Linked DNA regions of Lujinxingia vulgaris. The protein of the gene in region 2 interacts with the protein of the main gene of each other region in a pairwise test. Links are inferred from orthologs where the notes say so. Each region holds a gene or a part of one and is shown on either strand. Other genes may lie near its edges. The genes, in order: rpe and eno.

The links.
Region 1: the proteins of eno (region 2) and rpe interact in binary tests that used the Escherichia coli proteins (3 or more experiments, as listed by UniProt). The link is inferred for Lujinxingia vulgaris from one-to-one orthologs.

What each region holds. Positions count from the first base shown.
Region 1 is NZ_VOSM01000002.1:102,142-116,586, forward strand. What follows is about bases 7,485-10,325. They hold rpe (ribulose-phosphate 3-epimerase), read right to left. Parts: upstream 9,321-10,325; coding sequence 8,649-9,320; downstream 7,485-8,648. Other genes in these bases: FRC98_RS04145 (response regulator), read left to right, coding at 7,485-7,952; FRC98_RS04150 (CatA-like O-acetyltransferase), read right to left, coding at 7,976-8,620; rsmB (16S rRNA (cytosine(967)-C(5))-methyltransferase RsmB), read right to left, coding at 9,343-10,325. Also shown: FRC98_RS04105 (helicase-related protein), read left to right, coding at 1-252; FRC98_RS04110 (MATE family efflux transporter), read right to left, coding at 271-1,596; FRC98_RS04115 (hypothetical protein), read left to right, coding at 1,992-2,957; FRC98_RS04120 (SRPBCC family protein), read left to right, coding at 2,975-3,436; FRC98_RS04125 (hypothetical protein), read left to right, coding at 3,433-4,170; FRC98_RS04130 (DUF427 domain-containing protein), read right to left, coding at 4,196-4,654; FRC98_RS04135 (FKBP-type peptidyl-prolyl cis-trans isomerase), read right to left, coding at 4,746-5,309; FRC98_RS04140 (DUF1328 domain-containing protein), read right to left, coding at 5,543-5,707; more of FRC98_RS04145, read left to right, coding at 6,018-7,484; more of rsmB, read right to left, coding at 10,326-10,665; fmt (methionyl-tRNA formyltransferase), read right to left, coding at 10,681-11,679; def (peptide deformylase), read right to left, coding at 11,698-12,264; FRC98_RS04175 (J domain-containing protein), read right to left, coding at 12,373-13,248; FRC98_RS04180 (hypothetical protein), read right to left, coding at 13,245-14,012; FRC98_RS04185 (hypothetical protein), read right to left, coding at 14,012-14,445. UniProt on the Escherichia coli protein: Catalyzes the reversible epimerization of D-ribulose 5-phosphate to D-xylulose 5-phosphate.
Region 2 is NZ_VOSM01000003.1:538,186-552,789, reverse strand. Bases 7,225-10,224 are described here. They hold eno (phosphopyruvate hydratase), read left to right. Parts: upstream 7,225-8,082; coding sequence 8,083-9,366; downstream 9,367-10,224. Other genes in these bases: FRC98_RS09145 (hypothetical protein), read left to right, coding at 7,341-8,090; FRC98_RS09150 (hypothetical protein), read left to right, coding at 7,225-7,348. Outside these bases: lepA (translation elongation factor 4), read left to right, coding at 1-355; lepB (signal peptidase I), read left to right, coding at 377-1,369; FRC98_RS09165 (aspartate carbamoyltransferase catalytic subunit), read left to right, coding at 1,439-2,380; carA (glutamine-hydrolyzing carbamoyl-phosphate synthase small subunit), read left to right, coding at 2,391-3,587; FRC98_RS09155 (Stp1/IreP family PP2C-type Ser/Thr phosphatase), read left to right, coding at 3,761-6,046; more of FRC98_RS09150, read left to right, coding at 6,134-7,224; FRC98_RS09130 (FtsX-like permease family protein), read left to right, coding at 10,867-12,450; outer membrane protein assembly factor BamA, read left to right, coding at 13,324-14,604. UniProt on the Escherichia coli protein: Catalyzes the reversible conversion of 2-phosphoglycerate (2-PG) into phosphoenolpyruvate (PEP). It is essential for the degradation of carbohydrates via glycolysis.

The DNA.
Region 1 (14,445 bases), on a different replicon or contig from region 2:
GACCTTGAAGCGGAGCTCCAGATCCACCGCTTCGATCTCGATCCTCTGCGCGAGGAGTTTCCGCGGGTGTGGGAGCACCTGGGTTTTCGTTACCACTGCCAGGTCTCGCCAATGGCCAGGCGCGTGACGATGACGCCGATGGACAAGAAGACGGCGCGGGCAGCCGACCCGAAGGCTAACCTGCTGCCGAGGTTTCGGGGCTTTCGGGTGCGTTATAAAAACGCCAGCCGCGTCATCGATCTTCGGGGCTGACCTCGTTTTCGACCGAGTTCACGCGTCGAGCCCAGGTACACGCCGCATCGCCCAGGGCACACCCAGGGTGATGCCACGCACGATCATCAGCGCGGTGATCCCCGACCACACCCCGATAAGTCCCCAGCCCAGCGGGTTTGTGGCGAGCAGCATGGCGGCGGCGACGCCGGCGCTCAGGAGCATCGCGCGGGCCAGAAATCCAAAGGCCTGGGTGCCCATGTAGAGCCCGTCCCATACAAAGACGAGCGCGTTAAGCGGCTGCAAGATGGCCACGAAGGGGATGAGCATCATAATGCTCGCGATGACAGTAGGGTCGGTGCTAAACGCCCGGGCCAGAAGACCGCCGCAGAGCCAGATGCCCCCGCCCAGCACCAGCCCTGTGGCAAGGCCCCATTGCAAAAGGCGCGCGCCCATGGCGCGGGCCTCCTCAGTGGCGTTGCGGCCGATGAAGTTCGCCAGCAGGGCCTGGCCGGCGATCGCCAGCGCGTCGATGAGCAGCGCGAAAAAGCCCCAGAGCTGGTTGGCCACCTGGTGGGCGGCCACCGACTCGGCGCCCTGGCGCGCCGCCACGGCGGTGGCCAGCGTCATGGTGCCCACCAGCGCCCCGGTGCGCAGCAAAAGCGCGCTCCCCACCCGCACCAGCGGCAGCATCCCGCTCAAAGAGGGCGCGATCAGCGGCACGTGCATCGACTCGCTGCGGCGCACCAGCAGCAGCCATAAAAAGAGCAGCGCCCCCGACCACTGCGCCACCACCGTGGCGATGGCCGCCCCGGCGATGCCCCAGCCCAGCCCGAAGATCAAAAGCGGGTCGAGCACAAGGTTGATCAGGTTGAGCATCACCGTGACCCACATCGGGGTGCGGGTATCCTGAAAGCCGCGGAAGGCCCCGTGGGCCGCCGTGCTGATAAGCAACGCCGGTCCCGCCCACGCGCGGATCTTCAGGTAGGTCAGCGCCGGCCCGGCAACTTCGCCGGCGGCCCCCATCAGCGTGAGGAGCGGGGCGGCGAAGATCAGCAGGGCTGCGGTCATCATCCCGCCACACCCAATCGCCAGCCACAACGCGTGGCTCACCACCTCGCCGGCCTCCTCGGGCTCATCGCGGCCCAGGTGGGCAGCGATCTTCGGGGTGGTGGCGTAGGCCAGAAAGTTGAAGACGATAAAGGTCATCGCAAAGAGCGCGCTGTTGATGCCCAGCGCGGCGAGCTCGGCGGTGCCGATGCGTCCGACGAAAAAGGTGTCGACGAGCGAGACGAGCGGGTCGATGGCCAGGCTGCCAATGGCAGGAATGGCCATCGCCAGGATGGCGCGGTCGTGGCGGTGTTGCAGCGGGAGGAGTTCGCGCATCGGGGTCTCGTCGGGGGTGCGGGAGCAGCGGGGCGGTGCGGCGTACAAGGGTGCGGGAGCAGCGGGGCGGTGCGGCGTACAAAGGTGCGGGAGCAGCGGGGCGGTGCGGCGTACAAAGGTGCGGGAGCAGCGGGGCGGTGCGGTAAAGAAAGGTGCGGGAGCAGCGGGGCGGTGCGGCGCGCGTTAAGGAGCATGCGGACGCACCCGGGGTCAAGGGTGGACGCCGGCGGTGGGAGGTGTAGAGTCAGGGGGCTGTCTCAGGGCGGGGGCGCGAGGGCAAAGATCTGCAAATTCGCAATACTCGGTGCTGCGATCAAAGGCCTCACCGATCTTGCAATATACCAGCGCATCCAAGAGGATAGCCGCGGTGGTAACGGAACGTAACGAGGTAAGCGATGAAGTTGAACGACGTGTTGGTGGCAAGCATCGCCCTGGCGATGGTCGGGTGTTTTTCGGGTCCCTCCATGGGAGAGAGCGCCGAGGCGACCGAGGTTGAACCTTCGACGGAGACAGCGGAAGCCTCCGGGGAGCTGACGATGGAAGTCAGCGCCGAAGCACCTCTGGTCGAGGAAGGCGGTGAGAGCGGCGCGGTGGCAGAAGATGAAGCCAACACCACCCCGGAACTTGAGGCCGAGGCGGCGTTTCGCGATGTGACCTGGGCGAAGATGCAGGAGCGCGTCGAGGCCTTCAAAGCCTGCGCCGGCGAAGACTACGACACCACCAACGCCTACTTCGAGGCGGTGGCCACCCGCGGAGCGGAGAGCTTCAACCTGGGCAGCCTCAAAGGCGAAGAGCGCGATACGGAGCTCGGGCGCTGCGTGCACGCGCGCATGCAGGATGTGCTCAGCGAGGTTGAGGCCGAGGCCCCGGAGCACGTCAATCGCCTCGGGTTCAGCGTCTGGGTGTTGGGTCCGGATGTGAAGCAGGCCAGCTGCTCGGGCGACCGGGTGCTCTGCGAGGGCATGAACGGCGTGGCGATGAGCGACACGCTGACCAACCTCACCATCGCCGACGACACCTCCTGCCCGCATAGCGACGCGATCATCGCCGGTGGTGAAGAGGTCTTTAAAGACGCCATCGCCTGCCACACGATGGGCCAGGAGCTGGCGAACGAGGGCGGCGACGCCATGCCGCTGGGAGCCCAGGCCTGGGTGGCCGTGCGCTACTCGCCAGAGCTCGACCAGCACTATATCTACGCGCGCTACACCGACGCGGCCTACGAGCCGGTGGCACGCTGCCTGATCGACGCGCACAAAGAGCTTGTGCTCGAAGGTCAGGGTGAGGTCACCTGCCAGCAGAACCTCTGCTCTCGCCTCTACTCCTTCGCGACGCACCCGGTGCTCTCGTTGATGGTCCACTGAGCCGGAAAGGAGCCCCCGTGGCGCTTTCGTACACGCTGAATCATCACGTCAACGCGCCGCCGAAGGCGGTCTTTGAGGCAATGCTCGACATCGAGGACTTTGGCGCATGGATGGAGAACTTCGTGCGTGTGGAGCGCCTCGATGAAGGGGAGATGGGCCCCGGGTCGAGCTGGCGCGAGGTGCGCAAGATCATGGGGCGCGAGGGCGCGGAGGTCTTTGAGATCCGCGCTCTGGAGCCCGACCGCCGTCTGGAACTCTACGTCGATGGCACGAAGGGAAGTACCGGTCGCGGGGAGTACCACTACGTCTACGAGCTTGAGGAGCGCGAGGGCGGGACCGCCGTGAAACTCCACGGTGAGATGGAGATGGGCGCGCTCTTTAACCTCTTTGGCCGGCTGATGCTGCCGATGTTTAAGAAGATGGTGAACAAAGACCTCGAAGCGCTGGCGCGCCACGTGGAGGGCAGGGGGCAGGCGTGAGTTTTGGGCGCACCATGAGGGCGGGGATCTGTCTGGCAAGCCTGCTCGTCGCCTGCGGGGATGCGGCCGAGGGCGATGGCACACCCTTCGAGTATCAGGGGACCTGGGTGGTGGAGGGCGCGCGCTGCGAGGGCCAAGAGCAGCTGCGCGTGGTCGCCGTAGAACCCGCAGCCGATGAGGACGGAGCGCTTGTGGCGCGTAGCCTTCGCGCCGATGCCTGCCTGGCAGCCGGCGCCTCACTCTGGGAGGGGGACCCGGCCGGCGATGGCGCCGTGCGACTGGGCGACGACGAGGTTGGCGTGCAGACGCAGGGCAAAGACGTGATACGGCTGGACGCCCCCGATGGCGAGCTGACCCTGCGCCGCGTGTATCCCGACACCGGTCCGACACCTCTTCCCGAAATCGACGATCTCTCGCTCTCCGGGCAGTGGTTGATGGAGGGCTACCCCTGCGACGAGGAGCTTGTGCCGCAGGTCGTGCAGGTCTCGCACGCCGGGGGCACCTTCTCCATCACCAAGACCCTGGGCGACGGGTGCATCGAAGCCGGCACGCGCTTTGTGGAGGGCGAGCTCGACGGCCTGACGATGAGCGGTGAGGGCTACCTCGAAGCCCCCGACCCCTGGGGGGATGTGGAGGGCTTTGAGGTGAGCGGACGGGTGCGTGTGCCGGAGTATTTTCGGCTCGATGCGCTCGGCGTCGCCGTGGGCTTTCGGCGCGTGCTCGGCGACGAATAAGGTCGCTATCGCCTGAACATAGCGTCTAAAAAGGTCCGACCAGGTCGGGGGTGATCCAGCCCCCGCGCTCCGGATGCGGCTCCGGCATCGCCCGCATATGATCGACCAGACACCGATCCACTTTGTGGGGGTAAAACGCGATGTAGTCGCGCAGCGCCTGATAATGCTTGGGCGGCTGAAGGTACGACCAGGCCACAGCCTCAATGAAGGTCGGCCCGATGCGCAGATCGTAGTAGGTGGCCACCCCCTTCCACTCGCAGAAACTGCAGTGCATGGAGGGCTGCAGAAGATCGAGACGCACATCTTCGGGGGGAATGTAGTAGTGCGGGGCGTGTCCGGTGTGCACCAGACGCAGCGCGCGGGTGGTGTCGGCGATGGGTGTGCTTCCGACCAGCACGCGGATGCGTCGGTGGCTCTGTTGCACCGCCGGCGGGCTGGGAAAGTCCCAGATCGACTCCTGAGAGGAGGAGGTTTGCAGGCTCATGGGGCTCCCGTAGCGAGGGTGGCGTGTCACCCTTCAAGCTAGGTACCGCCGGGGGATGCGGCCAGCACTTCGGGAGCCCCTTACGAGCTGCTTACTCGACGATCTCGATGAGCTCGACGTCAAAGACGAGCATGCCAGCCGGCGCACCCGGAGCGCCCTTATAGGCCAGATCCTGCGGAATCCAGAAGCGGCGCTTCTCGCCCTCAACCATCAGCTGCACGCCTTCGGTCCAGCCGGCGATGACGCGGTTGAGGGGCATGGTCAGCGGCTGGCCACGCTTCACGGAGCTGTCGAACATCTCACCGTCGGTGGTCCACCCGGTGTAGTGCGCGCGCACTGTGGAGGTGGCGGTGGGGTGCTCGGTGCCGGTGCCCTCTTTGAGCACTTTGCTGGCCAGGCCAGACTCGGTCTTCTCGGCGTCGGCCGGCGGGGCAGCCACGTCGGCGGGCGCTGCCAGAGGATCGCCTTCCTCTTCGGCGGCGGCTTGCTCGGGAGCTTCTTCAGCGGCCTGCTCCTCGCTGGCCTCCTCCTCAACGGCCTCGCCCATTGCGGCTTCGGCGGTCGAGGGGGGCTCTTCGGCGGTGTTCTGTTCCGATTCGCAGGCGACGAGAGAGAACGCGAGAAGGCAGGTCAACAGGGCAATGCTTCGGCGCATACAGGCTCCATACGTGGGGACGCTGGCCATCGTAAAAGCCACCATCCTGGTTGCACATCAAAAGGGGTAAAATCCCCGGACTCACTCAACAAAAGGCGCCCACCGTCGCGGCATCGGACGTCTCCCAGAATCGTCGTGGGAGCGTCGCCGGCGAGGGTGGGCGCGAAGGTTTGCACGCGTTAGCCCGCAGGGCAAGGCGTGCCACCGGTTGTGTCAGTTTGCGCCAGCAGGCCTCAGGCGCGGCTCATGAGGTTGGAGACCAGCGAGACGGCCAGCAGCACCAGCGCGATCACAAAGACCACCTGCGCAATGGAGGAAGCCGCAGAGGCGATGCCGGTAAACCCGAGCAATGCGGCGATGATGGCGACGACGAAGAATACGACAACCCAGCTCATCATAACGGTACTCCTTGTCTTCTGGCAGCAAGCCGGGGCGATGCCCGATGACCCTCACGACATGAAGCGGGACTCGCTGCGTCGCTTCAAAGCCTTGTTGCGATCGGGACGATCTCAAGGAAAAAGCTTGTAACGCGGGGGGGCCGCTTTCGGGATCGGACTCGACAAAAACGTACATGCGCTGCACCCTGATACTCTTTTGGTGTTACCGGCAGGGGTGCCCGTTGCCTTTGCGATGATTCGATGAGAGCAGCGACGCTACAGCCCAGCACGCCCCTCTCCGGGGTGGCGGGCAGGTGGCGAGGTGAGAGTGATGACGCAAGAACCCCCGGATGATGACGTTCGCGATGACGATCTCTCGGAGCTGCGACGGCGCCACGAGACGCTGATGCGCGGGCTGGAGATGCTCAGCCGCAGTGGCGCGCAGACCGGCCCGAAGGCCGTCGTGGGGCTCCTCGATGATGTGGTCGGCGGCGACGGCGGGGCGGTTCTTCAGGTGCGCGACGATGGCGAGATCAGCGTGCTCTGCGCCAGCGACCCCAGGCTGGAATCTCTGCAATGGTGGGTGGGAGATCTCACCGAGGCGGTGCTCGAAGGCAACCCTCTGGTGCTCGATGATGTGCGCGACCAGGGGGCCTGGCAGGCGATGCTCTCCTCGGTGTCGATGCCGGTGGCCTCGGTGATCATGGTGAGTGTGGGAACGCCGATCAACCCCGCGCTCTGGATCTGTGTGCACGCCGAGCCGGGGCGTTTTGGCCAGCCGGAGCTTGAGCGCGCGCAGGCGCTACGCGGGCTGCTCACCCAGGCGATGGTCGGGTGGATGGCCGGGCGACGCTGGGCGCTGATGAGTCACGAGCTGCGCACCCCGGTCAACGCGATGATCGGCTTTGCGGAGCTGCTTCGCGAGGAGCAGCAGGAGCGCCTGCCGGCCGAGGCGCTCGACAAGCTGGCGAGTATTGAGCGCTCCGGTGCCGAGGTGCTCGGCATTGTCAGTAACCTGGTCTCCCTGGCCCAACTTGAAGCGGGCGATGTGGAGCCGGAGGTTTACGACGTCGATGTGCACGAGACGCTTGATGCGGTGCTGGGACCCCTCGGCGCGGTCGCAAAACAGCGCGGCATTGAGGTGAGGGTGGAGCGGGCCAACGTCAACGCCGAGGTGCAATGCGATGGCGAGAAGCTCGTGCAGCTCTTTGACGGGGTCGTGGGGGAGGCGGTGCGCTTTAGCGCCGGCACCCAGGTCGAGGTGGAGCTGCGCGCCGACGAGAGCCGGGTCACGCTACGGGTGGGCGACCTTTCTCCCGGGCGCCGCGGTCGCGCGCGCAGGCTGGAGCAGTCCGTGCTGCGTCAGCTCGCCGAGCTGCTCGGGGTGAGCTACCGGGTGGAGCGCAGCGTGCGAAAGGGCACGGTGGTGGAGCTGGGCGTGCCGCGCGCCTTTGTGGGTCGGGGCGCCGAGCAGGTGAGTTTCTCGGAAGAGATCGAGCTCAACGAGAACGCCAAGCTGGTGCTGATCATCGACGACGATCGCGATACCCGCGGGGTGCTCAAGCGCACGCTCGAGCGGGTGGGGCACACCGTGGTGTGTGCGCGCGACGGCCGTGAGGGGTTGAGGCTGGCCTCGGAGGTGCGCCCCGACGTGATCACGCTTGATGTGATGATGCCCCGGATGGACGGCTGGACGGTACTGGAGCGTCTGAAAGAAGATCCCGATCTTCGAAAGATCCCCGTGATCATGCTCACCTTCGTCGATGATAAGCAGCGTGGGCTGGCGTTTGGCGCCGACCACTTCATGTCGAAGCCCGTCGACCGCCAGGAACTTCTGGAGGTGATGGAGGCCTACGAGAGCGCCGTGGAAGACGGCGACGTGCTCGTGGTGGAAGATGATGAGGCCTCGCGCCAGATGCTTGTGCGCCACCTGGAGCGCGAGGGCTTTCGGGTCACGGCGGCGTCCAACGGCGAAGAGGGCCTGGCGCGGCTGGAGGCGATCGAGCCCAGCCTGGTCTTTCTGGACCTGATGATGCCGCATGTCGACGGGTTTGAGTTTCTCCAACGTTTTCGGGAGCGCCCGAAGTTTAAAGATGTGCCCGTGGTGGTGATGACCGCCAAGTACCTCACCGCCGAGGACTACGCCCGCCTCTCCGGCAACGCCACCCAGATCGTGCAGAAGGGGGGCGGTGAGTATATGGGGCTTCTGGAGGAGCTTCGGGATCTGGTGGTGCGGCTGACCCGGGGAAAGGCGCGCCGGGGCTGAACTTTTGAGATGTCGGGGGGCGTTCAGCCGGCGTGGCCGGCCAGGGCGTCGATGCGCTCGCGCAACTTCTCAAAGAAGATCGCGACATCGCGGCCGTCGGCCAGCGCGTGGTGGGCGGTGAGCTGGAAGGTCGCCTCGTGGCGTCCGGGCTCGGCCTCCACAACTTTGCCCCAGGCGATGCGCGGCGCCGAGTCCAGAGGTTGGCCGGAGAAGGCGTGGCTGATGCTCTGGAAGTCCAGCCAGGGCATCGAGGTGATGTAGACGAGATCCAGGCGATCGTCGTCGCCTAAGAAGAGCTCGGGGAGGTTGCGGGAGCGATCGGCGTGCTCCTGGAGCGTGCGGCTGAACTCGGCGACATCGTCGACGTAGGGGGCCGTGGCGTAGTTGAAGGTGCCCCGGTCGCTCATCACGGTAAAGGAGGGGGTGATCTGCGCGACGCGCACCACACCCTCGTCATCGAGGCGCAGGCGCAGCGCGTCGGTGGCGTTGGCCGCCACGCAGACGGTGTGCAGCAGGGTGGCAAAGAGGCGAAGATCGCTGCGTTGGGTCAGCGCGACCAGCGGGCTGACATCGACGCGGGCGGCCACATCGAAGAAGGGGCGCTCAAAGCCCTTAAAAAACTCATAGTGGGGGCGGCGCTTCCAGGTGCTCAGGTCGATGCGTTCCATGATCGGGTCCGGGCGAAGACGTTGAGTCTTAGAGCGTGGCCTGCTGGCGGATGGCGTCGATGGCCTCTTTGTAGTTCGGCGCGCCGAAGATGGCGCTGCCGGCCACGAGTACATTGGCGCCGGCCTGGCGAAGCTGAGCGGCGTTGGAAGGGGAGACGCCGCCGTCGACTTCGATGTCGAGATCGACGCCCAGTTCGTCGTGGCGAGCCTTGAGCTGTGCGATCTTCTCGAGGGTGTGCGGGATGAAGGCCTGACCGCCGAAGCCGGGGTTGACGCTCATGATCAGGACCATGTCGAGGTCATGGGCCAGGTGATCGATCCAGCTCAGCGGGGTGGCCGGGTTGATGGCCAGGCCGGCCTTTTTGCCCAGGCTCTTGATGGTGTGCACCGCGCGGTGGGGGTGGCGGCTGGCCTCGGGGTGAAAGCACACAAGGTCAGCGCCGGCGCGGGCGAAGGGGCCGACGAAGTCGTCGGGGTTGTCGATCATCAGGTGCACGTCGAGAAAGGCGTCGGGCAGGGCCTTGCGCAGCGCCTCGACCACGGGCAGGCCGATGGTGATGTTGGGCACGTAGTGGCCGTCCATCACGTCGACGTGCAGCCAGTCGGCGCCGGCGTCGATCACCTCCTGGCATTGCTCACCGAGGCGGGCGAAGTCGGCCGAGAGGATCGAGGGGGCGATGCGAAGGGGGCGCGTCGTCATAGGGAAGCTCGGCGGTGGAAGTTCAGGGTTGGGCCAGGCGCAGGCGCGCCGCAAAGAAGGCGTCGCAGTCGTGGTCGCGCGGGTTTAAGTCGAGCTCACCCAGCGCATTGACGAAGGGGGCCCAGTCAAACTCGCTCTCGGGGAGCGGGGCGCGCTCAAGCTGCGGGTGGCGCTCAAGCAGGCGCTCGATCTGCTCGGGGCCTTCTTCGCGGGTGAAGGTGCAGACGCTGTAGACGAGCGTCGCGCCGGGGTTAAGCCGGCTCACAGCGTGGTCGAGGAGCTCGGATTGCACGCGGACGAGCGCGTCGACATCGGCCGGGGATCGGCGCCAGCGGGTCTCGGGGTGGCGGCGGATCACGCCCAGGCTGGAGCAGGGGGCGTCGACCAGGATGAGATCGAAGTTCCCATCGGCCTCGGGAAGATTTTGCAGGGTGGCCTCTCGGAGCACGACGGTGGGGTCGACTCGGAGGTCGGCAAGGGTGTTGGCGAGCATCTCCAGCTTGGTGGGGAGCGGGTCGCAGGCCACCAGAGTGTCGCCGGGGCCGAGCTGCTGGGCGAGGAGCAGCGATTTACCCCCCAGGCCGCAGCAGGCGTCGAGGGCGCGCATGCCCGGGCGCGCGCCGCAGTAGTGCGCAATGAGCTGACTTCCCAGATCCTGAATGGTCAGCGCGTGCGCTTCGAGCAGCGAGCGCAACTCTGGCGAGGAGCTCTCCGCCTTGAGCGCTCCGGGCGGAGCCTCAAGCGGGCTGACCCCTTCGGGCAGGGTGTCGAGCGGCTGCAAGCGGCGCAGGTAAAGGGGTGGACGGCCGGCAAAGGCCTCGGCCAGGGCCTCGGCGCGCTCCAGCCCGTGGCGACCCAGCAAGCGACGGGCGATCCAGTCCGGAAGCGAATACTTCAGCCCCAGGTAACGCGCCGGGTTGGCGCTGCGGTCGCGCTCCTCAAAAGGTTGCCACTTCTCTTTGCTGCGGAGCATGTTGCGCAACACGGCGTTGGCAAAGCCGGCGGTGCGCTGGCCGCAGGCCCGTTTGACGAGCTTGACAGCATCATTGACCAGGGCGTGGGCCGGGATGCGGTCCAGGTAGAGGAGCTGGTAGGTGGCCATGCGCAGGTTGAGGCGCACCGGGCGATCCAGGCTCTCGAGTTTGCGGGAGACAAAGCGCGAGAGCACCGTGTCGATGGAGCGCTGCCTGGCGAGCGTGCCGTAGACAAGCTCGGTGGCGAGCGCGCGGTCGCGGGCGTCGAGCTCGCTTGTGGCCAGCTGGTTGGAGAGCGCGATGTGGCTGTAGGCGTCGTCTTGCTCAATGCGGCTGAGCACATCGAGGGCGACTGTTCGGGCGGTGGTCACGGTGGGGAGCTCGGTTTAGTCGGAGCGCTCATCGGGGAGCAGAAAATGGTGGTCGGTCTGAAGATCAAAGCCGTTGAGGAAGTCGCTCACCGGAAGCGCGCGCTTGCCGGGGGCCTGCAACGTCAAACACTCGATGTAGCCCTGCCCGCACGCGATGTGCAGCCCCTGCTCATCGGCGCGAATGACCTCACCGGGGGCGGCGCCGGTATCCGCGCCGTTGGTTGCCGCGCTGTGCGCCCGCGCCAGATGAAGTTTGACGCGTTGCGGACCTTCGGGGGTGTGCAAAAAGGCAAAGGCCCCGGGCCAGGGGTTCATCCCGCGGATGAGATCGGCGACCTCGCGGGCGCTCTTTCGAAAGTCGATCTCCCCGTCGCTCTTCTTGAGCATCGGCGCGTAGGAAGACTGTGCGTCGTCTTGAACGATCGGGTTGAGGCTGTCGAGGTGAATCAGGCGCATCACGTCCTCAATCAGCTCGGCGCCCATCTCGGCCAGGCGATCATGAAGGTCTTGCGCGGTGTCGAGCTCCTCAATGGGCGTCTTGCGCTTAAGCAGCATCGGGCCTGTGTCCAGGCCGCGCTCCATCTGCATGATCGTCACGCCCGACTCGGCCTCTCCGCGCACAATGGCCCAGTTGATGGGCGCCGCACCGCGGTACGCAGGCAGCAATGAGGCGTGGATGTTGATGCAGCCGTAACGCGGCAGGAGCAGCACATCGTTGCGCAAAATCTGGCCGTAGGCCGCCACCACGATCACGTCGGGGTTCCAGGCGCGAAGATGCTCCAAAACCTCCGGGCCGCGCAGCTTCTCGGGCTGGTAGACCTCGATGCCGGCGGCCTCGGCGGCGACTTTCACCGGCGGCGGGGTGAGCTTTTTGCCGCGCCCGCTGGGGCGATCGGGGTTGGTCACCACGCCGACGACCTCGTCGGGGCTCTCAATGAGTTTCTGGAGCGCGGGCACCGCAAAATCGGGCGTGCCCATGTACACGATGCGAAGCGGCGAACGTGCGGCAGTCATCGGCAACCTTTAAAAAGTTCAGGAGGAGGGGGCGTCGTTGGCCTTCTCGGCCTCTTTGCGGCGCGCTTCTTCGAGCGCTTCCAGGTGCTTTTTATAACGCTTGAGCGCCATCTTGCGCTTGAGGTGGCTGAAGTGGTCGAGCATGAGCACGCCGTCGAGGTGGTCGATCTCGTGCTGCAGGCAGACCGCCAGCAGATCGTCAGCCTCAAGCTCAAAGGGGGAGCCGTCGCGGTCCAGCGCCTGCACCACGACTTTCTGGGCGCGGGTGACCTTGTCGTAGACCCCGGGAATGGAGAGGCAGCCCTCTTCCCAGACGATCTTGCCCTCGCGGTGCACGATCTCGGGGTTGACGAGGGTGATGAGCTCGCTGTCGGCGCCCTCTTCGCGGGAGGAGACGTCGATGACGGTGACTCGCCGGGTGTCGTTGACCTGCGGGGCGGCCAGCCCGATGCCGGGGGCGGCGTACATGGTCTCGACCATGCTGTCGATAAGCTCGCGCACCTCGTCGTCGACGGTGTCGACCGGGGTGCAGCGGGTCTTAAGGACGTCATCGGGGTAGAGGACGATGTCGAGCAAGGATGCCATGGTTCAACTCATCAAAAGTCTGGGAACGTGAGCACGCTGAAGCGTGTCTAGCCGAGGGGGTAACGGCTGGCAAGGGGGGAACCTTCCGCCGGCCGCCCGGGCGGCCGCTCAGGGGCGCAGCGTGTGGCGAAGGTAGGGCTCGCGCAGCGCCGGATCGCCGAGCACCGCCCAGGCGTCTTCGAGCGCGTCGCGGATCTCGAGGAGCGCGTCTTCGAAGGCGTGCGCGGTCTGAAAATCGATATGGCGCGGGTCGAAGCGGGCGTAGAGGCGGTGAAAGGCCTCGCGGATGGGCTGGGTGTCGGCGCCGCGGCGCACTTCCAGGATCGCGAAATAGTCCTCGTGGCGCACCGCCCTGAGCTTGCGGCGGATCACCTCGGCGTCGACGCTGGCCTCGGGGTGGGCGAAGTCGCGCTGGGGGAAGACCTGGTCGCGATCCACCCTGCGTGTGGCCCCGGTGTCGATGGCCTCAAGCGTCAGCTCACCGGCGCGAAAGACCCGGGAGGGCTCCGGTGCGGGGGGCTGCTCCTGAGGAGGTTCGCCGGGTTGCTCGGGATGCTCAAGGGGCGTCTGCGCCGCATGCGTCGCGGGGGAGGCCGGGGTGGGGGTGGCGCTCAATGAGACATCGAGCGCGGCGCCGATGCGGGTCGTCAGCGTCTCAGCGCTGGTCTCCGGCGGGAGCCAGGCTACCAGATCGAGGGTGTCGGTGGTGGCCTGCACGCGCTCGGGTTCGGGGAGCGGGCAGATGAGGATCAGCGGCACAAGCTGCCCCAGCGGGCGGCTGCGAATGGCGCCGGCCAGAATCTCCACGCGTTCGCCGCCCTGGTCATCGGCGATGATGATCAGGTCGGCTGGCGAGGCCTCAAAGCGGCGGATGCCGGCCGAGGGGAGGCGCTCGTGGTCGATCTCCAGATCCTGGAGCTCAAGCTGGTGGAGGCGGTCGGCCCATTGGGAGCCGGGGCGTCCGATGATCAGCAGGCGAATCATGAGGTGGCCAGTCTCCAGGCGACGAGCGTCTCGTGCAGAAGATCGTAGTTTTGAGGCCGCTCCGGCAGCGCCCCCGGCGAATCCAGGAGGGCGTCGAGGCGGCGGGCCTCAGCTTTGAGCGCACGTGCCTCGTCGGGGCTGAGCGCGGCGTCGCTCCAGCCTTCCACGATAGGGGCGATGGGGGAGGGGGCGCAACTTTTGAGCAGGGCGCCAAGATCGGTGCCCATCATCGCCTCGCGATGAAGCAGGCCGGCGGTGTAGAGCCGGCGAAGTCCGCTGAGCGCGGCCACACGCTGACCCGCGTCGATGGCGTCGAGTGTGGCGGGCAGCGCGCCGCGGTAGGCGCGAAGCACCCCGGAGGTGAGGGCGGCCTGCGCAAGCTCAACGGGGGCGATACGGTCAAAAGGCGCTTGAAGCTGCAGCGGGGTGGGGCTCGCCAGAAGTTCCAGCGCCAGCACGCTCTGGTGGAGCGCCATGCGCAAGATCTTCTCAACATCGAAGATCACACGCATGCAGTCGCGGCCGTCGGGGGCGGCCCCGGGAAGATGATCTTCGTAGGCGTCTTCAAAGGCGCGCAGCCCCAGGAGTGTGGAGGCCGGCAGGATCGTCACCCCGGCCAGGCGCCAGGCGCTCTCGAAACCCTCGGCGCCGGGGCCCTCCACCCAGGCCAGGAGCGCCGGCTCAGGGATCGGGTCGGCGGGCCGCCGCAGCGCGTAAGAGGGCTGCGGCGGCGGGCTCAGTGGCGGCAGGGTGGTGAGCTTCATCAGCGTTTGGCGACGACGTGGCCATCGCTATCGAGCGAGAAGCCTTTGGGGAGGGCGGCGCTCACCGCCTCGCGCTGCTCTTCGTCGATCGTCCACTCGGGGCGCTCGGCGAAGGCTTCGGCCAGTTTCTGCAAGATGCGCAGCGAATCTTCTTCGGTCAGTCGCGCGGCCAGGGCGGGACGAGCGATGTCGTCTTCGTTCTGGGCGAGGAGGGCGTCGACGGCCAGAAAGCGGATCGTCTCGTAGTCGTCTTCGACAAAGCGGGCGGTCTGCTCGGCCAGGCGGCGGTCGCAGAACTCGGCGGCGCGCAGCATCATCTCCTGCTTCTTCTCGGGGTTGCGCACATAGTCGATGTGCATGTCTTCGAGAAGTTCGACGACCACGTTGACCATATCCTCCAGGCTCAACAGGTCGGTGAGGACCTTGAGCGGCC
Region 2 (14,604 bases):
GGTCAAGCTGGACCTGATGGTCAACGGGGAGCCGGTGGACGCGCTCAGCGTGATTGTGCACCGCGACTTTGCCTACAACCGCGGGCGGATGCTGGCCAAGAAGCTCAAAGAGGTCATTCCGCGCCAGATGTTTGAGGTGGCGCTGCAGGCGGCGATCGGTAACCGTGTGATCGCCCGTGAGACGGTCAAAGCGTTTCGTAAAAACGTCACCGCGAAGTGTTACGGCGGCGATATCAGCCGTAAGCGCAAGCTCCTCGAGAAGCAGAAAGAGGGCAAAAAGCGCATGAAGCAGGTCGGCAATGTGGAGCTGCCCCAGGAGGCTTTCCTGGCGGTTCTGCGCGTCGATGAGGGTTAAGCCAGCGTGAGGTAAGTTGCGGTGAGCAGGCAAAACGACAAGGCGCAGATCATCGACGACGCGCAGGAGCTGGTGCGCGAGACTCAGCTGCGTCTGGACCGCGCACGCAAGCTTCCCGACGAGGCGCGCTATCGCCTTCAGGAAGAGCTCAATGCGCTTCGCCAGGGGATGAAGCGCGAGGACCTCGAGTATGTCGAAGAGGTCAGCGAGACGGTGCGTGCGCTGGCTGAGGAGCACCTGGCGGGCATCTCGGTCAAGCCTGCCTGGCAGGAGTACGTCGAGACTGTGGGACTGGCGATTTTATGCGCGCTGGTGCTGCGGGCCTTTTTCTTTGAGGCGTTTAAGATCCCCAGCGGTTCGATGGAGCCGACCCTTCTCCGGGGGGACCATCTTTTCGTCAACAAGATCCGCTACGGCATCCGAGTTCCCTTTACGACTACGTTTCTGATGCGTTTTGCCGAGCCACAACGTGGCGAGGTGGTCGTGTTTCGCTTCCCCTCCGAGGAGGCGCGCGAGCATGTGCGTAAGCGCCGTGAGGAGGCCGCCGCCAAGGGGGAGAAAGCCGTCGAGTGCATCCTTAACTTCGATGAGAAGGACTTCATCAAGCGCATTGTTGGCCTTCCCGGCGATGTGGTGGAGGGGCGAGGCGCGCAGCTTCTGGTCAACGGTGAGCCGGTGGACCGTACGCCGATTCGCCGCGGCCCGGCCCCGGATCGCTCCGGGCGTACCGCGTACTACTATCTGGAGACGTTGGGGGAGGCGACCCACCAGATCCGCGAAGACAGTCCGCCGGGCTACGATGAGGGGCATGACTTCGGCCCGATCACCGTCGAAGATGGGCACTTCTTTGCGATGGGTGATAACCGCGACAACTCCGCCGACAGCCGCTGCTGGGGCCAGGTGCCGATGGATAACATCAAGGGGCGCGCCATGATCATCTGGCTTTCGCTCGAAGACGGCCAGACCGGCGATCCGGGCATCCGCTGGGATCGTTTTGGGATGGCGATCGAGTAGACCTGTGACGTGACCATAACGAGGCTCCGCACACGTCGTGTTGGGGGGCCCGAGACGCCGGGAGCGACGATGAACTTGATTGGGCTGAAGGACCTGTCGAGACACCAGATGATCGCGCTTCTGGACGCCTCCGAGCGCTACCTGAATGACGAGGGCAGGGTGATCACCCCGCCTGAAGACGCGCAGCTTCTGAGTGGACGAACCTTTGCCTTGCTCTTTCTGGAGCCAAGCACACGCACCCGCGCGAGCTTCGATCTGGCGATTCAACGCCTTGGCGGGCAGTCGGTGACGGTGAACGGGGAGGGGAGCAGCGTTGAAAAGGGGGAGTCTGCCGCAGATACCTGCCAGACTCTGGCGGCGATGGGCGTCGACGGGTTGGTGGTCCGTCATCATGATCGCCATCTTCCTCAGGTGCTCGCGGAGCGGGTGCGGATCCCGGTCATCAACGCCGGCAACGGCAGCGGTGAGCACCCCACCCAGGGGCTGCTCGATGCGCTGACGTTGCGCCGCCATTTTAAGACCGGTAATCAGCTTGGCGGGCTGAAGATCGCGATCATCGGCGACATCGTGCACAGCCGCGTGGCCCGCAGTGACGCGCATATCTTCTCAGAGCTGGGCGCCGAGGTCATGATCGCCGGACCGAAGATGTTAATCCCCACCGAAGAGCGACTCGCCGAGTGGCCTGTGCGTGTCTCGACCTCGCTTAAGGAGGCCGTACGCTGGGCGGATGCGGTGGTGGTGCTTCGGGTTCAGCAGGAGCGTCTTCGTAGCTCAGTGGTTGATCCGCATCGCTACGCCCTGGATTGGGGTATCGACCCGACGGTCGTTGAGCAGTATATGTCGCCGTCGACGATGATCTTGCACCCCGGTCCTGTGATACGGGGTGTGGAGCTCGCCGATCCGGTGATCGAGAGCCCGCAGAGCCTGATCTGGCAGCAGGTAACCCACGGGGTTGCCGTTCGTCAGGCAGTGATCGCAGCGTATTTTGGAAGGCAAGCGCAGTACGCCTAAGGAGCAGCAGTTGAAGCAGTCGCGACCCAGGTTGAAGTCGCTCTCGGGGCGTAGCCCCGCGATCCTGGTGCTGGAGGACGGCACCTGTTTTGAAGGGTTGAGCGCCGGCGCGCCCGGCTCCACGGTGGGGGAGGTGGTCTTCAACACCAGCATGTCGGGCTATCAGGAGATCGCCACCGACCCCTCCTACCGCGGGCAGCTCATTACCTACACGATGCCCCATATCGGCAACTACGGGGTCAACGCGCTCGACAGCGAGTCGGTGGAGACGCAGGCCGCCGGCGTGATCGTGCGCTCGCTCTCGCGGCGCGCCAGCAACCAGCGCAGCGAACAGGGCTTTGAAGACTGGCTCGTCGATCGCGGCGTGGTCGGCATCTGTGAGATTGACACCCGCGAGCTGACGCGACGGATCCGGCAGGGCGGGGTGGGGCTGGCTGCGATTGTGCACGACGCCACCGCACAGGATGCCGCCGCAGCGCTGGAACTTATCGCCGCGCACCCGGGCTACGGCAGCGTGGACTATGTGAGTGAAGTCGCCACCGCGCGCGCCCTCCGCGTGAGCGCCGAAGACGCCTGGCAGAGCCCGCTTGTGCTGACACCGGCCGCCCCTGGGAGTGATGACGAGAGCAAGGCGCCGCACGTTGTTGTGATGGACTTCGGGGTGAAGTTCAGCATTCTGCGCCATCTTCTGGCCCGCGGCATGCGCGTCACGCTGATGCCCCGCGACGCCGCAGTGGAGGATGTCGAGGCGCAGCGTCCCGATGGGGTGCTCTGGTCCAACGGCCCGGGGGATCCCGATAAGATGGAGCCTTTCATCGCAGGCGTGCGCGCGCTTAGCGAGCGCTACCCGACCATGGGCATCTGTCTGGGGCATCAGCTGCTGGCCAAAGCCTTTGGTGGCGAGACCTTCAAGCTGGGCTTTGGCCACCGGGGGCCCAACCAGCCGGTGCAGAACCAGCGCGACAAGAGCGTCGCCATGACCAGCCAGAACCACGGCTACGCGGTGCGACGGGAGAGTTTTCCCGACGATCTGGAGATCACCCACGTCAACATCAACGACGACACCATCTCGGGCTTCTCGCACAAGAGCCTGCCGGTCCACGCCGTTCAGTACCACCCGGAGGCCGGCCCCGGCCCGAACGATGCTGTCGATTTCTTTGATGCTTTTGCCCGTGACCTGGACGCGCGATGCGCTGATCGGGGATGAGAAGAGGGGCGCGTGAGCGCTCCGGGTTCGTGGACGTGTTGGCGTCCTGCGCGGTGAACACCGGGGGGAGGCGCGAGCGGACAAAAAAGCCAACTGGCCGGATGATGAATCGGGAACTTTGGGTTATGATGCGCCCGACCGATCGCCCTGCGCGACATAGTTGAGGAGCCACCATGGATTTGCGGTTCTGGGCCGCTACGGACACCGGGCGCGTCCGCGACCATAACGAAGATAACTTCCTGGTCGACAAACGTCTGCAACTCTTCGTGGTCTGCGACGGGATGGGAGGCCACGCCGCCGGCGAGGTCGCCAGCGCGGTGTGCGTACGCACGGTGCGGGAGGTCATCGCCGGGGCTGGCGAGCTTCTGAGTCATCTTCAAGAGGCCCCGGAAGATAAGCAGGTCCAGCAGGCGACGGTGGAGCTGTTGCGCCAGGCGGTGCAGACCGCCAACGCCCGCATCTTCGAGATGGCCCAACAAGACGCCAGCCGCCGCGGCATGGGCACAACCTGCTCAGCGCTGCTTATCAGCGGGGCGCATGGCTTTGTGGGCCACGTCGGCGACTCTCGCCTCTACCGGGTGCGCGAGGGCGATGTTGAGCAGATCACCATGGATCACTCGCTGCTCAACGAGATGATCCGTCAGGGCAAACTTCCCCCCGACACCAAAGAGCGCGACTTCCCGCATAATAATGCGGTCACCCGCGCCGTCGGTGTGCGAGAGTTCGTGGAGGTCGATGCGTTTGAGTTTGGCATCGAGCCGGGCGATCGCATGATGATGTGCTCCGACGGTCTCAGCGGGTATTTCGAGGAAGAGATCGACGTGCTCGACATGACCTCGGGCGACGTCCTCGAAGAGATCATCACGCGATGCATCGACTTCGCCAACGAGAGCGGTGGTAAGGATAACATCACCGTGATCGTGGTGGACGCTGTCGACGCCGAGGCTGAGCAGAACGACGTGGCGCCGGTGCTCGAGATGCTCCGCAGCACCCCGTATTTCCATTACCTGGCGGCCAACGAGCTTGAGCACATCCGTCGGCTTGGCGAGGTGGTCGAGGCGGAGCCCGAAGAGGTCGTCACCTCACCGGAGAATGTGGCGCACAGCCTCTTTGTGATCCTGCGAGGTTCTGTCTCATTGCACCTCGACGGGCAACGCGTCAGCGTCCTGACCGCCGGGGAGCATTTCGGTGAGATGGCGCTGATCGACGCCCAGGATGACAGCGACAACCGACTTCGGGTGCAGGCGCTTGAGCCGACCACGCTCTTTGCGATCGCGCGTGATGATTTTATGGGCATCCTGCGCAGCGCGCCCGGGCTGGCCATCAAGCTGCTCTGGAACTTCGTGCAGGTCTTTGCCGACCGCCTCCAGGGCGTGCCCGCCGAGTATCGCTTCAGCCCCGACCAGTGGCGTGAAGACCCGGACGCCGCGGTTGACTTTACGCCCCCTTCCGGCTCGCTCGTGTTCACCGAAGACCTCAAGAAGATCGCAGAGGAAAGCGACGGGCATGTCGAAGAGAGCGTTGAGGCCGATGAGCCTGAGGTGATGCCGGAGGTCGCGTCGTCAACTGCGTCGGAGCATGATGAGGAGACGCGCGAGTACGATCGCCTTCCCCTCGATGATGCGCCGCTGGCCGCCTCCCTCGGTGGTTGGGACGGCTCCGATGCGAGCTGGGGAGATGTCGCCAGCGATGATGAGGCCAGTGTTGATGAAGTCAGCGAAGATGAGTGGGAAGATCTTCCCCCGGAAGCCGTCGCGCATCGTCCCACGGTCCGTCTCTCGCCGATGCGTGATGATGACGAACTCGATGCCGCGAAGGCCGACGGGGATGTGACGCTCAGCCCCTGGGAGTCGCCTCAGGAAGAGTCCAGCGGCGCTTCAGACGACTGGGTGATCGGGGGTGTCGATGAGGCGTTCGCAGAGCGCGATGACGCCGAGCAGAATGCGTCGGCGTCGGTGAGTTTCGGCGGTGCTCATCTCGATGAGCCGGAAGAGGATCTTCGCGCGACCGTGCAGCTCGATCGTCCGCTTTCCCGCGCGGAGATTGAGGCGACGACCGGGCCGATGTTTGGCGGCGGCGTCCCCGAAAAGTCTGGCGCGGAGCCACCCGCTGACCAGGACGACGATCTCGGCAAGACCGTTGATATTGACGCGGACCTGGCGCGCCTTCGTTCGCTGCGCGCCGAGTCGAGCCTCGATCTGAAGGAGCGTCTCCGCCAGCGCATGAAGGCCCGGAACACACCAGTGCCGTCGAGCGCAGCAAGTGGTGAGGCCGACGTCTCGATGACTGCTCCACCGATGGACGCGGAGCCGGCCGAGGCGAGTGCTGCGCCTTCCGCGCTGGCCGGAGAGGTGGAGGTCCGCAGCTCGCCATCGCGGCGGATGGCCGAGCCGACGCCGGAGGCCAAGGTGATGATTTCACCCGAGCTGATGGGCCTGGTCGACGACGATGACGAGTAAGTTTCCGGCAATTCAGACCCGCTCAGCGGGATGAGAGCAGGCGCGCGCAGCGCGCCGCAACACCCAACTCTACGACGGCGCCATTGTATGGATACACGCACAATTCTTCAGATCGTATTGGGGTTGGTCGTCGCGCTGATCCTCGTGGTTGGCGGGCTGATGGTGATCGCGCTGACAGGCGATGCCGAGACGGTGATCGTCGAGCAGGCCGTTGCCGAGCAGCGGGAAGCCAGAGAGCGCAAGAACCCCTGGGCCGATCAGGGTGAGGCCGCCATCGCGCTGGTGCAGCGCTCTCGCGTCAATCAATCCGAGGACGGTGAGGTTGAAGCCAACACCGTCGGTGAGCTCCTCGCCAGCGAGGCGTTCATCAAAGATAAACTTAAAATCACCGGGGCCGAGTCCACCGGCTGGCATGCTCAGTGGTGGGGGGAGACGAAGTTTGGGCCCTCGTTTTTCCTTGTGCGCTACGGGTTTCAAGACGCCAATATCCGCATCGGACCGGCCTGGCTTGTGGACCTGAAGACCCAGAAAGTGGTGCCCAAAAACGTGCTTGCCCAGGTCGCCAGTGACCCCGAGAAGGGCCAGGAGTCGAAGTACTACGACAAGGCCGCGCAGGTCGTCTCGGCGATGACCAACCACCGCTTCCCGGCCGGGATTAATCTGGGCGGCGCGCTGCTGCTCTACTTCGAGCAGCGCGAGGGCTCCGGTGAGGGCGATACCGTGCTGGGGTGGACCATCGATCACGATCGCGACAACCTTTTTCGGGCCTACTTTCAGTGGACCGAGGGTGGCGAGCAGACCTATGCCGAGTTTGAGTTCGACTTTGATAAACGCGCCCTTCGTGCGGTGAACCTGCAGGCCGCGCAGATCATGCGAGTCGGCGAGGAGTTTGAGCCCACAGACCGTGTGAGCATCATGCCTGGCACCTACGATCCGAAGCAGCGCGTCGCAGCCAACCGCTGGCTGGGCCCGGCGCGCACCCAGTGCCGCCAGCCTCGCCACCGCGACGGATGTAAGGCGCTGGCGACCTTGCTCGACCAGTCTGACCTGATCGAGACCCTGGAGTGGCTGCTGACCGCTCAGGCCGACACCGCCGAGGCTTTCGAGTCCTGCAAAGAAGAGCGCAAGTGCCGCTGGATGCCCGAGGCGCGCGGTGAGGGCGTCTACCGCATCAAGTATGTCTACAACCTCGATGGCACGGAGCAGACGATCGCCTGGGATGTGAACCTGCGCAAAGAAGAGGTCGATGCGGCCGATCGTATCAGCCAGCTCTCGCAACGGGCGGTGAATCCTCGTGGGTAATCCGAGTGAGATGGAGCTTAACCCGAAGCGGTTTGCGCAGCTGGAGAGGCAGGTCTTAAAGGCCCTTTTTGCCGAGCCCCCGACCTCGGGCGAAGTCGTCGACGTCGAGGTCTTTGGCGAAGATGGCAACCAGCCGGTTCGCTACTTTATCTACGCCGATGTGCTCGCGGAGCTGACCAAAGCGGCGCGTTACCGCTCGCAACGTGCAGTGGCGATCTTGCTGGGGCATTTTGCGCTGGATGGTGATGGTGCGTTTGTCGAGGTCAGCGCGTTTGAGGACCTTACCTATGTCTGGGAGGACGATGACGCCGCCGACGCGCTGGAGCGCGGGGTTAAGGAGCAGCTCGCCGCATTGACCCGTCGCGAAGAGCCCGGAAGTGGCAGACGTCATGTGGTGGGGATGTTCTGGTCGGAACCCGGGAGCGATGCGTTGCTGAGCGAGGACGCGGCGCGCGAGCACCTGACCTATTTTAATCTTCCCTTTCAGGCGATTCTTGTCTGCGACGGGGAGCGTGGTCAGGTTGGTCTTTACGCCAGGGGGCCGCGGCAGAAGTTCTTTAACGCAGCGATTCACCTGGTCAGCGCCAAAGATGAGGCTGGCGTTGCGCCTCATCATAATGATGAGACCGCCGAGGCGGCCGCGTCGCCCGACTCCACTCCTGAAGATCATGATGATAAAGAGCGCTCCGCCAGCGGGGCGCCCTCTGAGTACACCTTTGAAACTGAGGAAGATGATGACTGAGATTGTCGATATTGTTGCCCGTGAGATTCTCGACAGCCGCGGTAACCCCACCGTGGAGTGTGATGTTTATCTGGAGAGTGGCGCGATGGGACGCGCGGCGGTCCCCAGCGGTGCTTCCACCGGGGAGCACGAGGCCATTGAGCTTCGCGATGGGGATAAGGCGCGCTACCTCGGCAAGGGCGTTCAGCAGGCCGTGGAGAACATCCACGAGGAGATCGCCCCGGAGCTTATCGGCGAGGACAGCGCGAACCAGCGTCGCATCGACGACATTCTGCTTGGCCTTGATGGGACCGAGAATAAGAGCCGCCTGGGCGCGAACGCGCTTCTGGCGGTGAGTCTGGCGTCGGCCTACGCCGCGTCGGAGGCGCTGGGGCTTTCGCTCTACCGCTACATCGGCGGCTTGCAGGCCACGGTGATGCCGGTGCCGATGATGAACATCATCAACGGCGGCTCTCACGCCGACAACAGCGTCGACATTCAGGAGTTCATGGTCATGCCCGTGGGAGCCGGCTCGCTGACCGAGGCGGTGCGCTGTGGCGCGGAGATCTTCCACGCCCTTAAGAGCGTGCTCAAAGGCCAGGGCTACTCCACCTCGGTGGGCGATGAGGGCGGGTTTGCGCCCAACCTCAAGAGCAACCGCGAGGCCCTCGACCGCATCATGGAAGCCATCGAGAAGGCTGGCTACAAAGCCGGCGAAGACGTCGTGCTTGCGCTGGACTGCGCCGCCAGTGAGTTCTTCGACAAAGAGTCCAAGACCTACAAGCTCGCCGGGGAGGGCCGTGAGCTCGACGTGGCGAAGATGATTGATTTCTACGAAGAGCTGGTCAGCGCCTACCCGATCGCCAGCATCGAGGATGGTCTCGACGAGAACGACTGGGAGGGCTGGAAGAAGCTCACCGACCGCCTGGGCAAGAAGGTGCAGCTGGTCGGCGACGACCTCTTTGTGACCAACACCAGGACGCTCGCCCGCGGCATTGAAAAGGGCGTGGGGAACTCGATCCTGATCAAGGTCAACCAGATCGGCACGCTCAGTGAGACGCTGGATGCGGTGGAGCTCGCGCATCGCAACGGCTACACCGCCGTGATCAGCCACCGCTCCGGGGAGACCGAAGATACCACCATCGCGCACCTGGCGGTGGCCACGGCCAGCGGCCAGATCAAGACCGGGAGCCTCTCGCGCTCCGACCGGGTCGCCAAGTACAACGAGCTGATCCGCATCGAAGAGCAGCTCGGCGCGACCGCGAGTTACCCCGGCGCGTCGATCTTTAAGAAGTAAGGTTGCGCCCCCAGAAAGGGGGCAAATCCGAAGAGGAGCGTCGTCCGCGCGTCAGCGCGGGCGGCGCTCGCGTACTCTGCGGGGATGAGCTTTCGTTTACGCGTTGTTCTCTGCAGGAAATGCGCCGCGGGCAGAGGGCTGATTGACAGTTTGAGAGCCCGCGCGCTACAACCGCCCGGCCGCCGAAGGTGGCGAATTTTCGGGCGATACGCCCCTTTTGACAAAACACCCACCCACGCGTCTTTGCGTGGCGAGATGGAGGTCATGCCATGACCCGTGAAGAGATTCGCTCGAGTATCAGCGATCTTCGTCAACGGCTGGTTGAGCTCGGGAGGTATCTTTGACCTGGCTCAAAAGAAAGCCAGGATCGAAGAACTCGATGCGATAAGCCAGGACCCGGAGTTCTGGAACGATGCAGAGCGCGCTCAGACGACGATGAAAGAGCGCGGTGAGCTGGTCGATGTGATCGAGCGTTACGAGACGCAGCTCGAGAGTCTGGATGAGGCGGAGCTCTACCTGGAGCTTGCCGCTGAGGCCGATGGCGATCCGCAGGCCCTTGCCGACGCCGGTCAGCTTATTACGGAGACGAAGAGCGCGGTCCAGAGTCTGGAGACGCGCCGGATGCTCAGTGGCGAGCACGACGACCACAACGCCTTTGTCTCGATCAACGCCGGGGCAGGGGGCACCGAGAGCCAGGACTGGGCCTCGATTCTCCTGCGGATGTACCTGCGGTACGTCGAGCAGAAGGGCTGGCAGGTGGAAGTCACCGACCAGCAGGCCGGCGATGAGGCGGGGATCAAGAGCGCCGACCTGCACGTCACCGGCGACTTTGCGTTCGGTCATCTCAAAGCCGAGGCCGGCGTGCATCGCCTGGTGCGCATCAGCCCCTTTGACAGCGCGAAGCGTCGGCATACCAGCTTTGCGGCGGTGTCGGTGGCCCCCGAGATCGATGACGATATCGAGATCGAGATCAAAGATAGCGATCTGCGCATCGACACCTACCGCGCCTCCGGTGCCGGTGGTCAGCACGTTAACCGAACCGACTCCGCGGTGCGTTTTACGCACATCCCCACCGGGATTGTGGTGGCCTGTCAGAATGAGCGCTCCCAGCATAAAAACCGCGCCACAGCGATGAAGATGCTTCGCGCCAAACTCTACGAGCGCGAGATGCAGGAGCGCCGCGACAAGGCCGCTGATGAGCACGCCGAGCAGAAGGATGTGGCCTTCGGTAGCCAGATTCGCTCTTACGTGCTGCACCCCTACAAGCAGATCAAAGACGTTCGCACCGGCTACACCGAGGGCAACGTCGATAAGGTGCTCGACGGGGGCCTCGACCCCTTCGTGGAAGCCTACCTGCTTAAGGCGGGCGGACAATCTGAGGGTGATGAAGCGGCCGAAGCGTAAGAAAGAACGGGCCACCGGCGCGGAATCAACGCGGCGGTGGCCCGGTTGCAGCCGCTCGGTGCTGCTCCCCTCGTCTATGCCCTCAACGGGAAGCTGATGTCTTATGAGAGCTTCGTCGGCCGTCGTTATTTGATGGCCAAACAGCGCAGCCGCGTCGTCTCGATCATCACATTGATCGCGGTCAGCGGTGTGGCGCTGGGCGTGACGGCGTTGATCGTCGTGCTCAGTGTGATGGGAGGCTTCCGCGCCGACCTCACCAGCAAAATTCTGGGGGCGAAGGCCCATGTGGTCATCCAGCAGCCGGATTTTGGCCCGCTCGATGACGCCAACGCCGTGGCCGACCGCGCTCTGGAGGTCGAAGGCGTTGTCGGCGCCTCCCCATTTATCGAGAGCGAGGTGATGGTCTCCTCGCCGACCAACCTGAGCGGCGTGGTGCTTCGTGGCATCGACGTCGATCGGGTGGGGACGGTCACCGATCTTCTGGAAAACCTTGAGAAAGGGGAGCTCTCCAACCTGCGTGATTCGCGCGGGATGATGGAACGCATCGAGGAGGAGCGTGACGAAGAGCTCGAAGTTCTGCTCGATCGGCTCGATAAGGAGAGCAAGGAGCTGCGCGAGACCATCGACGCGAAGCGCGGCGCGACGGGTGTCAGCGACGACTTTATGCCGGCACCCGACGAGGACCTGCCTCCGCTCATCGACCTCGATGAGGTCAGCGATGAGACGCCGCAGCCGCAGGCCGAGCGCGGCGGTGATGAGGGGTTTATGCCGCCGCTCTTTGACGACAGCGGCGCAGAGGCCTGGGATTTGCCCGCGCTGCCCGGCGAGGAGGGCGATGAGGCCGGTGGCGAGATGCCGGGCATTGTTGATGAAGCGCCGCAGGATGATGGGCGGCTTCCCGGTTTGATCATCGGGACCGAGCTCGCAACCTCGCTGCAGGTGCGTCTGGGCGATGAGGTCAACGTGGTCACGCCCCGTGGCGAGATGGGACCCTCGGGACCTATCCCGCGGAGCCGGCCCTTTCGCATTGTCGGGGTGTTTTACAGCGGGATGTACGAATACGACGCCAACGCGGCGTTTACCTCGCTCGATGACGCCGCGCGCCTGCTCGACTTTGAGGGGGCCACCGGCGTGGAGCTTCGCACCGACAACGTCGAGGAGGTTCTGGCGGTGGGGGAGCGCCTGCGTGAGATCTTCTCGCCAGAGCTTCGCGTGATGGACTGGCAGCAGATGAACAGCAGCCTCTTCTTTGCGCTCAAGCTCGAGAAGATCGCGATGTTCCTGGTGCTGATCTTCATCATCCTGGTCGCGAGTTTTAGCATCGTGGCGATGCTGATCATGATCGTCATCGAGAAGGCCCGTGAGATCGCCATCCTCAAGTCGATGGGGGCCAGCGACGGCGGCATCATGCGCGTCTTTATGTTCCAGGGGGTGGTGATCGGGGCGGTGGGCGCGGCGGCCGGGCTGGGGATGGGGCTTTTGATTTGCTACTTGCTCCAGACGGTGGGCCTGCCGCTGGACTCCGAGGTTTATTATATCTCGACCCTTCCGGTTGAGGTTGACCGCCTGGAGGTTGTGGCGGTGGTGTTGAGCACCATCCTGATCAGCTTCCTGGCCACATTGTATCCATCGTACCAGGCCGCGAAGATGCGTCCGGTAGAGGGGCTTCGTTATGACTGAGACGACGACCACCACGCCGCTGATCGAGCTCAAGGGTATTCACCGCCGCTTTGAGCATCGCGGCCAGCAGCTCGACGTGCTTCGGGATCTGAACTTCCGGATCTTCGCGGGCGATCAGGTCGCGATCATGGGACCGAGCGGCGCCGGCAAGAGCACGCTTTTGCAACTTCTGGGCACGCTCGATGCGCCCACCTCCGGGACGATGCTCTTTGACGGCGAAGATGTGTTTGCGCGCAGCTCCAGCGGGCTTGCGCGTTTTCGCAACGAGCAGGTCGGCTTTGTGTTTCAGTTTCACCACCTGTTGCCGGAGTTCACCGCCCTGGAGAACGTGATGATGCCCGGGCTCATCGGGCGGATGCGCAAAGGCGAGGCCGAAGCGCGCGCGATGGAGCTTCTGGAGAAGGTCGGGCTCAAAGATCGGGTGCAGCATCAACCCGGGGAGCTCTCCGGTGGGGAGCAGCAGCGGGTGGCGATCGCGCGCGCTCTCTTTAAAAAGCCGCGCCTTCTGCTGGCCGACGAGCCTACCGGCAACCTTGACCTTAAGACGGGCGCTGGGATACACGCCGTGCTGCGTGAGCTCAACGAGAGCACCGGCGTGACCGTGGTGGTGGTCACCCACGATCCGAACCTGGCCGAGACCATGCCCATCCGTGTGCTGGTGGATCAGGGCCAGCTTATCCCTCAGATTCCGGGGGATGACCGGCTGAAAGGGCGAGTTTCGGATGATTTGATTGATCAGGCACCGCGCGATCCACGCCAGGTTGCGGCTGTAGCGGACGCCTCCGTCGGTGCCGATGGCGTCGCTTCTTCCGCACCGACGCCGCACGCCTGATTACGCGCGCCCACTTCGAAATGCTCTCAGGAACAGATGTGATGGTTGATGGAAAGCTAAGGGCGGCGCTGCTGCTATGCGCACTTGTGGGGCTGATCGGGATGCCGACGGCGCTGCACGCCCAGGGGATGCCGCAGCTGGAGCGCCCCGAGATTCTGGATAGTGCGCCGGTGGCGCCGCGTCAGACGGCGCAGTTGCCGAGCGGCGAAGCCGGCACCGAGGGCCAGGACATCGCCGAGGTGCGCGTCCAGGGAAACCGCCGTGTGGAGGCGGCCTCCATCCTCGACCGCGCTCGCCAGCGAGCCGGTATGGCCCTCTCGCGCGAGCAGGTCAGTGAGGATATTCGGCGCATCTTTGCGCTGGGATATTTCGATGATGTCCGGGTCGACGCGACCGCCACCGATCAGGGGGTGGTGCTGACTTACATCGTCGACGAGAAGCCGGCGATCGACGCCATCCGCTACCGCGGCAACGACGCCGTGAGCACCGAAGATATCGAAGAGGTGGTGGAGCTGCAGCGCTTCGCCATCGCGAACTTCGCCGACATCAACCGCAGCGCCACCGCCATCCAGGAGCTCTACCGCGAGAAGGGCCATTACCTGGCTGAGGTCGACTACGAGATCGACAGCGTGGAAGGCCGCGAAGATCTGGCGGTGGTCACCTTCGAGATCCGCGAATACTCCAGGGTTCGCGTCAAACGGGTGACGATCCTCGGTAACTCCGAGATCGAAGACGCCGAACTCAAAAACATCATGGCCACCCGCGAGGGGCACTGGCTGTCGTTTCTGACGAAGTTCGGAAACTTCCGGGAGCAGGACTTCCAGGACGATCTGCAGCGCCTGGTGCTCTACTACTACCACAACGGTTATCTGCAGGTTCAGGTCGATGAGCCGACGATTCGACTCTCACGTGATAAGCGCGACCTCTACCTGACGATCCGCATCGATGAGGGCGTCCAGCATTACCTCAATGAGGTCAACATTCAGGGTGACCTGCTCGCGGACGAAGAACAGCTCCGCGAGATGATCGAGCTTGAGTCCGATGACGTGTTGCTCTGGGGCGATATGCAGATGGGCATTCAGCGCATCCAGCGTTTTTATCAGGATGCCGGTTATGCCAACGCGCGCGTGCTGCCGCAGCCCATTCCCACCCAGGAAGACCCCTCGCGGGTGAACCTGGCGCTGACGATCACGCAGGGGCCGCTGGTCTCGATCGGGCGCATCGAAGTCGTGGGCAACATAAAGACCCGTGATAAGGTCGTGCGCCGCGAGCTTGTGATTGAGGAAGGGCAGCTTTATTCGGCCAGCGCCATCGAGCAGTCG